Regions from separate parts of the Butyrivibrio sp. TB genome, predicted to be linked through region 2. Evidence: riboswitches for the same ligand, from Rfam matches in the RefSeq annotation. Region 2 holds a riboswitch; each other region holds the start of a gene.
What was found. Region 2 has a riboswitch for cyclic di-GMP ahead of BMX21_RS06875 (ATP-binding protein). Riboswitches for the same ligand answer to the same signal wherever they lie in the genome.

Region 1 (4,647 bases), on a different contig from region 2:
CACCATTTCGCTTTTCATGCGAGGTTTCATATTCTTACCACTCAAACTCTACCACCTCCCCAGACTCATAGCTTTCCTTGATCCTCTTATAAAGCTCTTCGCGAAACTCCTTGGTTATAGGAAATGCGATATCTTTGAAGATCGGATTTCCTTCTTCATCGACGGTTTTGGTTTTGAAGCTGGGCATTGAAACGAAGGTACCGCCTTTTCTGCTTTTAACGATTGAGACATTTCTTACTGCAAAGCTGTCTCCAAAAGTTACTGTGCATAATCCTCTCACATTGTTGGAGCTGGCTTCTATCTTATTTGCTTTAACGCTTACTTTCATTTCTTTAATCCTCCTGAATAAAATCGTTTTTTCTCTTCCTGATGGCGCTGAGGGTCGTTGTGGCGAGCAGTGCGTTTGTCCGACAAACGCGTTAAGCGGCTCTTACAACACAGACTCCGTCCGTGAGTTTCGGGTGCGCTGCGCTCTACCATCTTTGTCATTTGCTTCAAGGTCCTGCTGGTATAGCATTTCTAAGTTTTTCTTTGCAATCATATACTCATGCATGTCTTTATTAAGCTGAGCATATTCAAGGAATTCTTTTTTCTTCTCTTCAAGGATGCGGCCATATTCATCCCGGAGCTTTTGCATGTTTAGGGTCTGGCCTTTTGGAACTGACTTATAGACTTCCTCTGCTGCCTTATACAGTAGTAGCTCTGACTCATGTTCCTGATAGAAGGTCTTAGAGTAACCACTCTTTTTATAAGATTCGAAGACTCCTTTGTTCTCGGTCTTTAAGTCATTTTCCGTATAATCCATCCGCTCCTTAAGGCTCTCTGCAATACTTCTGCCCCGGACTATATGAAGCGCCATAAGCCTTGTAGCTGCCATAGGTTTCTCCTTTTTATGGGCAAAAAAAGAACAGCTCTTCCGTTACTGGAAAAACTGTCCTTCCTGCCTATACCATTTATTTAGTTTTATATTCTTTTTAATACTCCATGAGCTGACTCTAAGATAAGCTGGAGATTGGCTGCCAAGAACAGGCATGCAAGCATAAGTTAACAGAACACGTTACTTTAGTCATATCTGTATACTCTCATCCTTGTAACGTTCAAACATCCCCGAATCTCTATATAAAAAATCAATCATTACAATAATATGTTACTTTAACTTTTGAATCTAAGCTATACGGTTCATCCGTCCACATATTTTCCCCATTAACTTTAACTTCTTTAACCGTTCCGACTTTATCAGCATCCCAAAAACCATTATGATTTATTCTCTGCCAAGTTCCAATTTTCATGGATTACAACGTTTACACGGATCATAGCCTAATTCTACAAGCTCATCTCTCGTTCCTTCATAATACATTTTGTTCTTTTCCTTCATATCGCTGACACTACTGCATGTTGGATAGTGGAATTTCTTGGTATTGGTATTAACAACGTAAGTATACTGCTGCGTGGTCTGGTCTGTAGTGCTTCTGGTTATATCTTCTTCTGTCGCATCATTTGTTGGAAGAACATATCCGTCTATAGCGCTGTTGCTGCCGTCTGCGTAATTAATATTAACTCCTGGCTGTACGTTATAGCAGAATACGTTGAAGCAGATTCCCATACCTGAATCTTCTACAGAGTACGCTTCAATCTGAACTCCTGTGCATAAGAGGTTGTTACCTTCAAATACAGGTGTAACCCTGTACATTACGTGATTACCGGTTGATTCTATATAATTCGCAACCATATTTTCATATGGAAGCATACCATCAACGTTCATGTACCTTGTACCTGTGACAAGGTTCTTCTCATTGGCGTTCTCACCAGTGAGCTGGTAGCCTATAAGATGGCATCTATTGTAGAGATATGGCGGATCTGAGTCAACGAGTCCTGGGTACTTGTTCTGATTCCAACCTGTAGGTTTTACAGTGCCGATCGATCCGCGAGGTTCTGTTGGCATGAGGTCCTGACCTATGCATGCAACAGCTGTTGTACATCTTCCAAGGCTATCAAGTGCTCCATACTGTTCGTATGATACTGTGGTGATATCGGACGCTGCGAAGGTTGGTATATTGCCGTTTAGGACTACTGATGCACTTCCTGTATAAGCCGGTATGTCGCTCTTGGCATGGGCTTTGGTAAGTGTTAATCCCGGCAGGCTACTTATCAGTCCTATAATAATGAGCATCGCCAATATTCTGTTTATCTTGAAGTTTGCTATTCTCATATGTTTATCCTCTATCTCTTTTCCCAAAAGGTAATAAAAAAGGCACTGCACAGCTGCAATGCCCATTACTCGTGTTACATGCAACTGGCTGACTCTGAGAGTCCCTATAGCTTTGTGTCACCAGATCGCTCTGGCTTTACCGTAAATATGTAATCGTTATTTAGTTAAACTCAAGTATAATTATTTCCTCCTGCCATGTCAATATGTTCATGGCGCTTCCTCAGCCAAACTCCGGAACATCCTCAAAGTCACCTACTGTATACTCGCCGCATATTACGCCATCTTCTATATCGAATCTGACGCCTACTCCATCATCGGTGATAAGATCGACATATGTCTCTCCGTCTGTTTTGTACAGTGTAAGGTTTGATCCTGCAGGAATAGTTTTTTCGGTCCAATAATACTCACTGTCAATATCGTCAGATGAATCTAAAGTCATCTCCTTTTTGGTCACGATAGTCTCACCTGTCTCTCCAACAGGATTGCCGGGATTGATAGAATCGATGCCTACGTAGTACTCAAACTTACCAACGCTAACAGGCATGCCGTCAAATCCAACTGTAAAAGTCTTCTTAACTACAGACTTGCCAAAGATATCCTCAGCTTTAAGAAGTACAAAACTGTTTGCATCTGTGATGTCATTATAGAACAAAGAGTAATCTTCATATATGCGTGGTTCGCTTATCTTGGTATTGTTCAGATCAAATACATACAATGTGTCGCTGTTACCCTCGTCTAATATGTTTATGTACAGATAGCTCTTTCCATTTGCTTTTTCTATTAAAAACATGTTTTCAGTATTACATAATATTTTTTTCTGGTACTGGGAGTCGCCATTTGAAAGAGTGAATTCTTTATAATACTCCTCGGGTACATTTACCGAAAGCTCAAATTCCTCTCCGCCTACAGTAAAACTGTTTTCCTCTCCTTCAAGCTTTGTAACCTTCCAGCTAGGTGCTGTCAGTTCATCATTGAGCTCTATCAGGTTTTCATCGCCGCTAAGACCATCTATTTCATCTCCGGTTCCTTTGACCAGATCACTGATCCTGTCTACGATCTCGTCCTGTGTCAGGTCTTCACCTGTGTAGCACTCATACTCTGTTTTGCCTTCATAATCTTCAGACCAATCGTCAAGTTCATCATCTGAAGGCACTCCGTCTCCATCTTTATCCTCATAGTTATAGTATTTCTCTGAATATGCCACCGAGACTTTGTAGTTTTCATCCATCGTCATGTAATAGGTATAGAGAATTGCTCCAGCATAATCTGTATTATAATTTACTATAAGACCTGCTTTAGGATAGTAGTCGTAACCACTGTTACCGCCTGCGCCGTAGCTCCAGTCATCTATCGAGAGTATTAGCTTTCCATCTGCGAAGGTATACATGCTGACACTGTAGCCCGGATAATCGATCACAAGCTCCGGAACGTCATCATCATCAAAGTATATGAGTTTATAATCATAATCTGCATAGTCATGGCCTAGGCAGTATCTGCTGGCGATCATCTCATATGCTTCCTGATATGAGTCGAACTGTCCATCGGGATGTCCATCTGTTAGAAAAGCTATAGTTGCAGCTGCTGAAAAGTCACTTCCAAAATAGTCCTCAATAGCTTCGGGGTTACTAAAAGTATTATAGTTATAACTATCACTATAATCCTCATACTCTCCGGTACAGATCTGGATCATCTCTCCTTCCTGAGTATCTCCGACTACAACTACATCTGAGATACCATCAAAGTTAATGTCGCATATTCCAACTTCACTGATTTCATCATAATATGTATCATCTTCCTTTGGAGAGTGATAACGGGAATAATACACCTGTGCAAGTTCTGTATCGTCCTGCATTATCTTGAATGAAGACCACTTGCCTGCATCCTTATCGATAAGCGGTATGAGTTCAACTTCGCCAAATGGCTCCATAGTTACTTTCATGGAGTTTTCATCAAATGCTACTACCTGATAGCCATCGCCTGAATAAGATTCTTCTGCCTCATCTTCTGTCTCTTCGGAAGTCTCATCTTCCTCTTCATCAGTCTGTTCTGTTTTTTTATCAGATGGATCATCTGATGACTTGCTATCCTCTTCACCTGCTGCATTCTCTTTGCTTGCTTCCTCAGTAGAATCGGCATTCATCGACAGATCCGTATTGACGCATCCTGTAAGTGTGAGCGCGAGGATACATGCTACTACTATTTTTCTTTTCATACTTGTCACTGACCTCCATTAAAACGCATATATGAATGATACCACGGGATGGGGATATATTTGCAAGTTTTCTGATGAAAAGTGAGTTTTAGGGGATGGATGTCAGCCATAATCGTTTTTCTAGTGAGAAGGGCCGGAACCTGATCCAGAACCAAAAGTTAATAACCTAAAAATGAAACAAGTCTACAGCAAAAAAGCGCAGTGAACCTGCGCCTTTTCTATTCCA
Region 2 (4,647 bases):
TTATCAGAACTTCCGGAAGTAACGGATAGTGAGAAGATTGGTATTACAATATCTGCAATGTCAGGAGATAAATCAGCACAAAACAGGCTTATAGAGATCTATCTTCCTACAGTTCCCGATGTTGCCAAGATGTATGCCGAACAGGGCGTATATATCGAAGATCTTATAGGTGAGGGCAATCTGGTACTTACATCCGGCGTCACAATGCTTGATGCCATAGAGAAACCTGAAGAGGCTGAAAGCTTCCTTACCAAGATGATGATGGATGCGATGGAAGAGCTTATATCTGATAATCTTGATGAAGATGCCAGAGGCCAAAAGGCTGTCAAACACGTTCAGAAGGTTGCTGACAAAGCAGCAGAACTTGCCAAAGAGCTTAGAAGAAGCGTAACAGTAGAAGAACTTGCTGCAGAAACTGACCTTACAGAAGATGATATCATCGAAGCTATCCGTATGACAGGCAATAACATAGAAGATATAGATTTTAACGAAGAATGAATCTGATCTGGTAATGATTTAGTAGTCAAATAGGCCCATTGATAAAATTCACAATTAAGCTTCGGGGGCATTATGAAACAGTTTTTGTATGAAATCGTGAGTAATAGCAAAAAAGACAACTCTTTTGACGAAGCAAGAAGATATGCAAAGGAACATGAGGATTTTCAGGTTCTTGCTCATATTTATTTTGGATATGCTCAGCTTGATAAGACAATGGAGATGGTATCATATTTGAAATCTCTTTTCCCGGGAATCAAAATTGCCGGTTCCAGTTCTTGTGGAGAGATCAAGGATGGTCATCTTACAGATCGTTCTATTCAGATATCCATATCTTTTTTTGAAAAGACTAAGATAAAAACAATTATATATGATTGCAGGGATAGGAGCGAGTTTGATAACGGCATTCTCATGCAAGAAATGGTTGACAGCGATCCTTATGCAAAAGCTGTAGAAGTAATTGTTGCAACTCATTCAGGACTCCATGCTCAGAAATTTTTTGATGCTCTCGAAAAGTGTAATGAATCTGTGGCTGTATTCGGCGCAGCTGCTGCCAAGTATGATGATACAAGTGATACCTTTGTATTTAATGAAGATGGAATATCCCTCTTTGGTATAGTATGCGTATTGTATTCAGGTGAGGACTTTCATATCAGTACAGCTTATGCACTTGGCTGGAAGGAACTGGGCCATTCGATGACAGTCACTAAGGCTGAGTCTGAGAAGCTATATGAACTAGACGGCGAGCCTGCTTTTAATGTATACAAAAAGTATTTGAAAATTCAAAATGACAGTTCTTTTTCCAGAAATGCACTGGAATTCCCGCTTATGTATAGTGAATATGATGTTGACGTTGCCAGGATCTCCTTAAAATGTGCCAGTGACGGAACTCTCTACCTTGGCGGAGAACTAAGAAACGGTGATATAGTAAGACTTGGCTATGGTGATCCTGTAGCCATCCTGGACAGTGTATACGAAGCTCAGGACAAGATCAGATTATTCCAGCCTCAGGCGATATGGATCTATTCCTGCATGACGAGGATGAGTTTCTGGGGAGATGATATTGACTGCGAGATATCACCCTTTGATAAGATCGCTCGCACGTCCGGATTCTATACATTTGGTGAATACATAAGGATTGGCAAAAAAATCTATATCCATAATGCAACTCTTATTTCAATTGGTATGAGAGAGAACGCTCCTGCAGGAATCCCTGTAATGGCTCTTCCAAGGCTCACCCAGAAGAAAATGAGTGGTGAAATATCCATGGTTGAGCGCCTTGTAAGCTTCATTCAGGCGACAACAGGAGAACTCGAAAGACTTAACAAAAATCTTGCTCAAAAGGCACTAACTGACGATCTGACCCGAATATATAACAGGCGCAGGATAGAAGAAATAATGGAGAGCTTTATTGAAGAAGGTCGTCAAAGCCGCGATCAGATTTTCTTCCTGCTTATGGATATAGATTATTTTAAGCAAGTCAATGATACTTATGGACATGACACCGGAGATGTTGTTCTTAGGAAGGTTGCAGGCGTTCTTAAGAATTACATGAATGATGATTGTGTTCCCGGAAGATGGGGCGGTGAAGAGTTCATGATCGTAGCTCGTAATATCACCAAGACCATGGCTCTTGACCTTGCTGAGAGTATCAGAAGAGATATCTGTGATGAAGATTATGATCCGGTTCCGGAACTAACTGTATCTATAGGTATAGCCGGTATGTCTCCAAACGATAATATTCTGGAATTATATAAAAGGGTGGATAAGGCTTTGTACCATGCCAAAAAATCCGGAAGAAATTGTGTGTTTTTCAGCACTGACTGATATCTTTGGACAGATGGAAGGATTAATAATTTTTGACATCTATCTCGTTATTTGCTGCTAAACTTATTCAATAGTTAAGACGAATTAACCCTTTATTAGTGCTACAATATAAGGCTTTGTACATCCTGACCTGGGAAACTAAAGAAAACCGGTGGTCATTTTTTGTAAATATTACACAATAAAAAAATGCGGGATTTTCGCGTTTTTTGAAAAAAGGTGTTGATTTTTTGAAAATAATCTGTTATATTTTACTACGTTGAATCCACGAGATAATCTTTAGCAAAATAAGCGAAAGCTTATGACGCAAAGCTATAGGGCCTTTAAAATGGCAGCCAGTTGCACTGTACTTTAAATTCTTGCCGTCTGCTTTATGCAGACGGTTTTTTACTTGTGTACCGGCTCATTTCGAACTTGTAACTTCAATTCATTGTTAAAAAATAATCTTTTTTCACTCTTTCTCCGATATATTTATATGACGTAGGCGGTAAAAGGATTTTTATCGTTCTTAATATGATCATGATATTTTTATGAAACTCCCAGAACTAAGGATTGGCTTAGTGAGCACAGTATGAGAGTAAATAATAGTCTTAGGTCTAAGATCTTCAAGTCTATGCTTTGTCTTATAACAGTTATTATCATGACTGTTTCTTTTGCATTGCCGCAAACTGTAAGATATTCCAAAGCTGCGCCTCCGGAAGCTGAGAAGCTTGATGATGAACCGGTAGAGGCGAATTTCTATGGAGATATAGTCCCATCTTCTGATATAGCTAATTATAAAAACGGAAAAACAGGAACAAGGACAGTTAAAGTTGGATATTTTATGATAGACGGCTTTCAGATGTATGATGAGAATTATGGATATTCCGGTTATTGCTATGATTATCTTCAAAAGATCCGAACCTATACCGGGTGGGATTATGAATATATAGGAGATGATGAAGATATAGCATTCTCTGATCTGTACAGGATGACTGTTGAGGGCGAGATCGACCTTATAGGCGGCATAACCTGGACACAGGAAAGGGCTGATAAGCTCATCTTTTGCAATGTGCCAATTGATATGGAGTATACGACCATATATGTAAAAAATGGCGATACAACTTTTCTTGCCGGCGATTATTCCAAATGGAGAGACATAAGGCTTGGCATTGTCAGGGGGACTACTTACGTTGACAAAGTCAGGGATTTTGCAGAATCGAATTATTTTACCTACAAGGGATATTATTATGACGGTGATGAAGATCTAATTGCTGCTCTTGAAAACGGCGATATTGATGCCTTTGTTTCTGGAAGTTCCCATAACTTTCCCGGAGTTTCAATTTTGGCACAGTTTGATCCAAGCTATTTGTTTTTTGCCACGGGGCTTGATAACAGTGATCTTATGGACAGTCTCAATCATGCTCTTTCTCAGATAGAGACTGTTGATGCAGGCTTTAAAGAGTCACTTATGTCCAAGTATTATCAGGGCAACGGCACTAGTAATATTACATTCACATCCACAGAGAAACTCTATCTTGATTCCCTTATCACTAATAACAGAACCTTTACTCTTTTGGCCAATCCCGATAACTGCCCATTATCTTATATTGATGAAAACGGTAAACCATCAGGTATCCTTGTGGATATGACAACGTCTATACTTGACAGTATAGGCCTTTCATATGAATTTTATGAAGTATCTGACAGATTTGAATATATAAATGCTTATAATGAGCACAGAGCAGATATAGTGATCGACTTTATATCGGATTTTGGCCGGTCCGAAATGGGAGGATATTACGAGTGTGATTCCTATTTTGATACCTCTCTTGCCAGTGTCCATAATGATAAAGAGTATTCTTATGATACGATAGTAAAAAGACATGGAGACGGAATCTTTAATGATAGTATACTTCAAAGCCTAAGCGATACTGATAATGTTGTATTCCTTGATTCTTTAGAAGCTACAAGGCGTTATCTTGCAGCTCATCCCAAAGCCTGTACAATGCTGCCCTTGGAAAGCGCGGTAGTGCTTGTCGGACAAGAAGAGACCAATGCACTTGTTGCTGAAGATATATCTTATAGAAATCTGCGCTTTTGCATGGCTGTTAACAGTAGCTGCGGCCATTTTCTTATAGGAATCTTTAATAAAGCATGTAACTCTTTTCCTCAGCAAAAAAGAGCTGAGATCATCAGCAGATATGATATTGACAATTACACACCGAAGACCTTTAGAGCCTTCATATATGATAACCCTATGTACGGCTTTGTAGTTATTGTTTCAGGTCTTGTCATCTTCTTTTTGGTGATCATAAATCATATTGGCAAAAGAAACAGACGTAAGGT
Region 3 (4,647 bases), on a different contig from region 2:
CTGTATTTCATGGATCAGGTAGTGGATATCACTGACAAATTTGAAGATGGTCGCTGTTATGTTTTTCTTGATGGAGAGGATGAAGATCTGTACGTAACAGTCAGGTATCAGAACGGCTGGGCCATAAGCTCTGATAAGTATCCGGAATACTGATCATGCACAGCCCAAAACAATTGTGACTATCAGTGCAAGCGTTAGAAGCTGCACAACAAAAGGCGAAATGAGAACATTAAACTCATTCCGCCTTTTGACATTTTATATGCGCCATATAATCGCGCGTTTATTTATATATGATAAGACTTCAGCAAACAATAGAATTATTCAGCTGCCAGCTGGAAGAAATTCATCTTCTGGTTAAGCGAATCTGCAAGATCCTTAAGATCTGATGCTGAGTTACTGATAAGTGCAAATGTAGCATTGAGTTCTTCCATAGAAGCATTGGTCTCTTCTGTAGAGGCTGCGTTCTGCTGAGATATAGCAGAAAGCTCTGCAATAAGGTCGATAAGCTGAGCCTTGGAAGAGTTGAGCATATTAACCTTATCAGATATTGTCTGGGTGTTCTGCTCTACGCTATTAACTCCAGTTACGACGCCGTCCATATCAGACTTTGTGCTTGTAAGCTGGGAGCTTTGCTCATTGAAAGCAGCATTTAGTTCTTCTATTATTTCCATACTCTTAGTAGAGTCTGTTACGAGATCTTCTACTATCTCATTGATAGTTGTAGCAGCTGTACTTGACTGCTGTGCAAGAAGACCTATCTCATTAGCAACTACGCCGAATCCCTTACCATAGTCACCGGCTCTTGCAGCTTCGATAGAAGCGTTAAGTGACAGAAGGTTGGTCTGGCTTGATATCTCAGTGATAGAGTGAGATGCATCAGCAATCTTCTTAACAGCGTTGTTGGTAGCTTTGATCTGAGCGTCGATATCCAGCATTGAAGCCATAACAGTCTTGTTCTGTTCCATAAGGCCGTCGAGAGCTTCGACAGTTCTCTTGGCAGCAGTGAGCATCTGGGTTGTAGCACTTGAAAGGTCTTCTACGCTTACTCCGATCTCATCAATGCTATCACCCATTTCGTTAGTATTAGAAGCAGAAGTCTCTACGCTTTCAGCCTGAGATACAGCACCTTTACTGATATCACCTACAGCTTCTGCAACCTGAGTTGATACATGTGAAGCTGTTTGAGCTGATGTAGAGAGGCTATCACCTGACTTTGTAACTTCACCTGAAAGTGCAAGTGTTGCAGAGATAACTTCGTTTAGCTTGTTCTTAAGACCGTCAGCACTTCTTACAATGTCACCAAACTCATCTTTACGACTAATATTCTTACTATCAAATGATGCAGAAAGGTCTCCATTGCCAAGCTTTTCAAGACCACTTACAACGTCTTTTACAATTTTCTTTGATACAAGAAGCATTGTTAAACCGATGATGAAGCTTATTAATAGTACAACTGCGCTCACAGCATTCATTTTCATTGCAGCAGAAGAAAGACTGGATTCCACATCTTCTGTAGATCTTCCTGCAAAAATCATTCCAACTACTGATCCGTCAGAGTTTCTGATAGGGAGATAATATGCATACCAGCTGTTGCCACCAATCTCAAGATCTGTAGAAAGGTATTCACTGCCACCGCTGATAACGGTACTGGTAACTGCTTCGGAGGCGGTTGTTCCTTCCATACGAAGGCCGGTATCTGCGTCAGTCAGAGTTGTTATCTTTCTAACATTTTGGAAGAATACTGTATAAGATATTCCGGTTTTTTCACTAAGTGAATCTAGCTGACTCTGAAATATGTCATGAATAGCTATGTCACCCTTCATAAGTTCATTATCACTGTTAAGTGACCAGTCGCCTGACCATTGACTTGCCATCTCGGATACTTGTAGTGCAGATATATGAAGTTCTTCGGCAAAAGAGTCATAGTAAGCTTTTTTGACCATAGACACGCCTACAGCCGTTACAATAATAGACATAGCTATAAGCATAAGAAGAGCAGTACCGCACAATTTTCCAATAAAAGAGAATTTAGATTTCTTCATTTGTAACCTCATTCATAAAAATAAGCACGAAGGACTCCATGTCTACGTGCTTAAATGTCTGAAAGTGATCACGATTTCAGATTCATATAAATGCAACTGGCTGACATTTCAAAGTCCCTGTAGTTTTGCGTCACAGACTTTCGTCTGCTTTGCCTTTGTTTTTGTTTTCGTTAACACACAAAACGAAATTATACATATTCGCTATTTCATTGACAATATAAATAATCGACAAAATAAGTAATAGTATTTGGTAAAACGTTTGGAAAAAATATATAATCGCATAGAAATCTTTTTTGTTGTAGATCAGCCCTATCAACGATTTTACCCACATGCCGACATGTTGTATTATAAATCGTAGGCATTGCAGTGTTTTTGTGCCTAAAAACCTTATATAAATTTTGTAGATATATGAAGACATTAGAAAGAAAACGAGGTTAGCCATGGAATTTAATAATGTACCAACACCATCTTATATAATTGATGAGAAGAAGTTGAAAGAAAACCTTGAGATATTAAAAGATGTAAGCAAAAGGGCTGGTTGTAAGATACTTCTTGCCCAGAAAGCATTCTCTGCATTCTGCGAATATCCCCTTATTGGGAAGTATCTTGCAGGAGCAACTGCAAGTGGCCTTTTTGAGGCAAAACTTGGTCAAGAAGAAATGGGACTTGAAAATCATGTCTTCTCTCCAGCATATAAGGAAGACGAGATAGAAGAGATTGCAAGAATATGCGATCACGTGATTTTCAACTCTTTTGCCCAGCTAAGTAAATATGGAAAGATCGTAGCTGATATTCATCAAGATCAGAATGATAAATCTGGAAGAATCGAAGGAGCAACTTATAGTAAAGAAAGCACTAATGAGACTTCGAATCTAGGAATCGGCCTTCGCATAAATCCGGAGTGTTCCACGCAGGAAGATGCTATTTACGATCCCTGCGCACCCGGATCAAGACTGGGGATAACCTTATCTTCATTTGAAAAAGGCTTATCAGAATATGGCGATGCATTTAACTATGTTGATGGTCTCCACTTCCATACCCTTTGTGAACAAAATAGTGATGATCTTGAAAAAACTTTAAAAGCTGTGGAAGAAAAGTTTGGTAAATATCTATCACTGCCCCAGATCAAATGGCTCAATATGGGCGGTGGTCACCATATCACCCGTGCAGACTATGATAGAGAAAAGCTTATCAGTTGTATCAAAAATATAAAAGAAAAATACAATGTAGAAGTATATCTCGAACCCGGCGAAGCCATCGCCCTGAATGCCGGATATCTTGTAACACAGGTTCTTGATATTGTAGACAACGATCTTAAGATACTGGTACTTGATGCATCAGCAGCATGTCATATGCCTGATGTTTTGGAGATGCCATATCGTCCGCCGCTTAGAGATTCAGGGGAGGCTTCTGAAAAGAAGTACACCTACAGGCTCTCTTCCTGCACCTGCCTTGCAGGGGATATTATAGGCGATTATTCTTTTGACAAGGAGATACAGATAGGAGACAGGCTGGTATTTGAAGATATGGCTATATACTCCATGGTCAAGAATAACACCTTCAATGGAATGTGCCTTCCATCAATATATGCCATGGATGAAACAGGTGACGTAAGACTTATTAAGAAGTTCGGATACGAAGATTTTAAGATGAGATTGTCCTGATAACATAATAACTTACTATATGTTTGAGGATTGCTGGAGTTTTGTATAAATGTATCAATCTTCAAACACATATTTTAAAACTTATAATACTTGGAGTTTGCTATGAAGAAATTAGAGCTTAAACAGTTCGACCTTGAGCAGATTGCAGACAGCGGTCAGTGCTTTAGATGGACCAGAATTTTGGAAGATAAGGCAGGTAGTGCCACATCTGATATAGAATCCGGAAAGATTAAATATAGGATAATAGCATTTGGCAAGATCCTAAATATAGAGCAGGATATGACATCTGGCATCGTTACCATGGATTGCAGTGATACAGACTTTGATAATATCTGGAAAGATTATTTTGACCTTGATACAGATTACGGCAAGATAATAGATTGTATTCCGGAGGATGACAGTTATTTAAAACGTGCTGCCAGTGCCTGCGATGGAATCCGTATTATAAGACAGGATCCCTGGGAGACTCTTATTACCTTTATTATCTCTCAGAGGAAAAATATACCTGCCATAAAAGCATCTGTAGAGAAAATCTGTAAGGCAGCAGGAAGTGTAATAGGAGAAGCTGATGGAGAGAAGCTATATGCTTTCCCTACACCGGAGCAGCTTTCATCTTTATCTATGGATGACTTAAATGCCTGCAGCCTTGGCTACCGCGCCCAGTATATATATAAAGCAGCTCGCGCCGCTGTTGACGGAGCAGTTGATCTTGATAAGTGGAAGAGCCTTGGCGATGAAGAGCTTTTTGACAAACTGTGCTCATTGTATGGAGTCGGCAAGAAGGTTGCAAACTGCACCATGCTCTTTGGCTTCTACAGACTTGATTCATTCCCAATTGATGTGTGGATGAACAAGATACAGGATAAATATTATCCGGAAGGCTTCCCTATAGAAGCATACCGCCCTTACGGAGGAGTCATGCAGCAGTATATGTTTGCATA

Region 1: another riboswitch for cyclic di-GMP. It lies ahead of BMX21_RS14860 (DNA/RNA non-specific endonuclease); the one in region 2 lies ahead of BMX21_RS06875 (ATP-binding protein).
Region 3: another riboswitch for cyclic di-GMP. It lies ahead of BMX21_RS17440 (methyl-accepting chemotaxis protein); the one in region 2 lies ahead of BMX21_RS06875 (ATP-binding protein).

Annotation. Positions count from the first base shown of each region.
Region 1 is NZ_FOER01000023.1:64,012-68,658, reverse strand. It holds gene BMX21_RS14875 (hypothetical protein) at 1-45, opposite strand, end outside; gene BMX21_RS14870 (SpoVG family protein) at 35-328, opposite strand; gene BMX21_RS14865 (hypothetical protein) at 431-877, opposite strand; gene BMX21_RS14860 (DNA/RNA non-specific endonuclease) at 1,286-2,209, opposite strand; cyclic di-GMP riboswitch class I at 2,286-2,360, opposite strand; gene BMX21_RS14855 (hypothetical protein) at 2,430-4,421, opposite strand.
Region 2 is NZ_FOER01000008.1:26,242-30,888, reverse strand. It holds gene BMX21_RS06885 (sigma-70 domain-containing protein) at 1-498, shown strand, start outside; gene BMX21_RS06880 (sensor domain-containing diguanylate cyclase) at 571-2,322, shown strand; cyclic di-GMP riboswitch class I at 2,591-2,666, shown strand; gene BMX21_RS06875 (ATP-binding protein) at 2,891-4,647, shown strand, end outside.
Region 3 is NZ_FOER01000034.1:35,973-40,619, reverse strand. It holds gene BMX21_RS17445 (DUF4179 domain-containing protein) at 1-153, shown strand, start outside; gene BMX21_RS17440 (methyl-accepting chemotaxis protein) at 318-2,042, opposite strand; cyclic di-GMP riboswitch class I at 2,131-2,206, opposite strand; gene nspC (carboxynorspermidine decarboxylase) at 2,483-3,706, shown strand; gene BMX21_RS17430 (DNA-3-methyladenine glycosylase family protein) at 3,809-4,647, shown strand, end outside.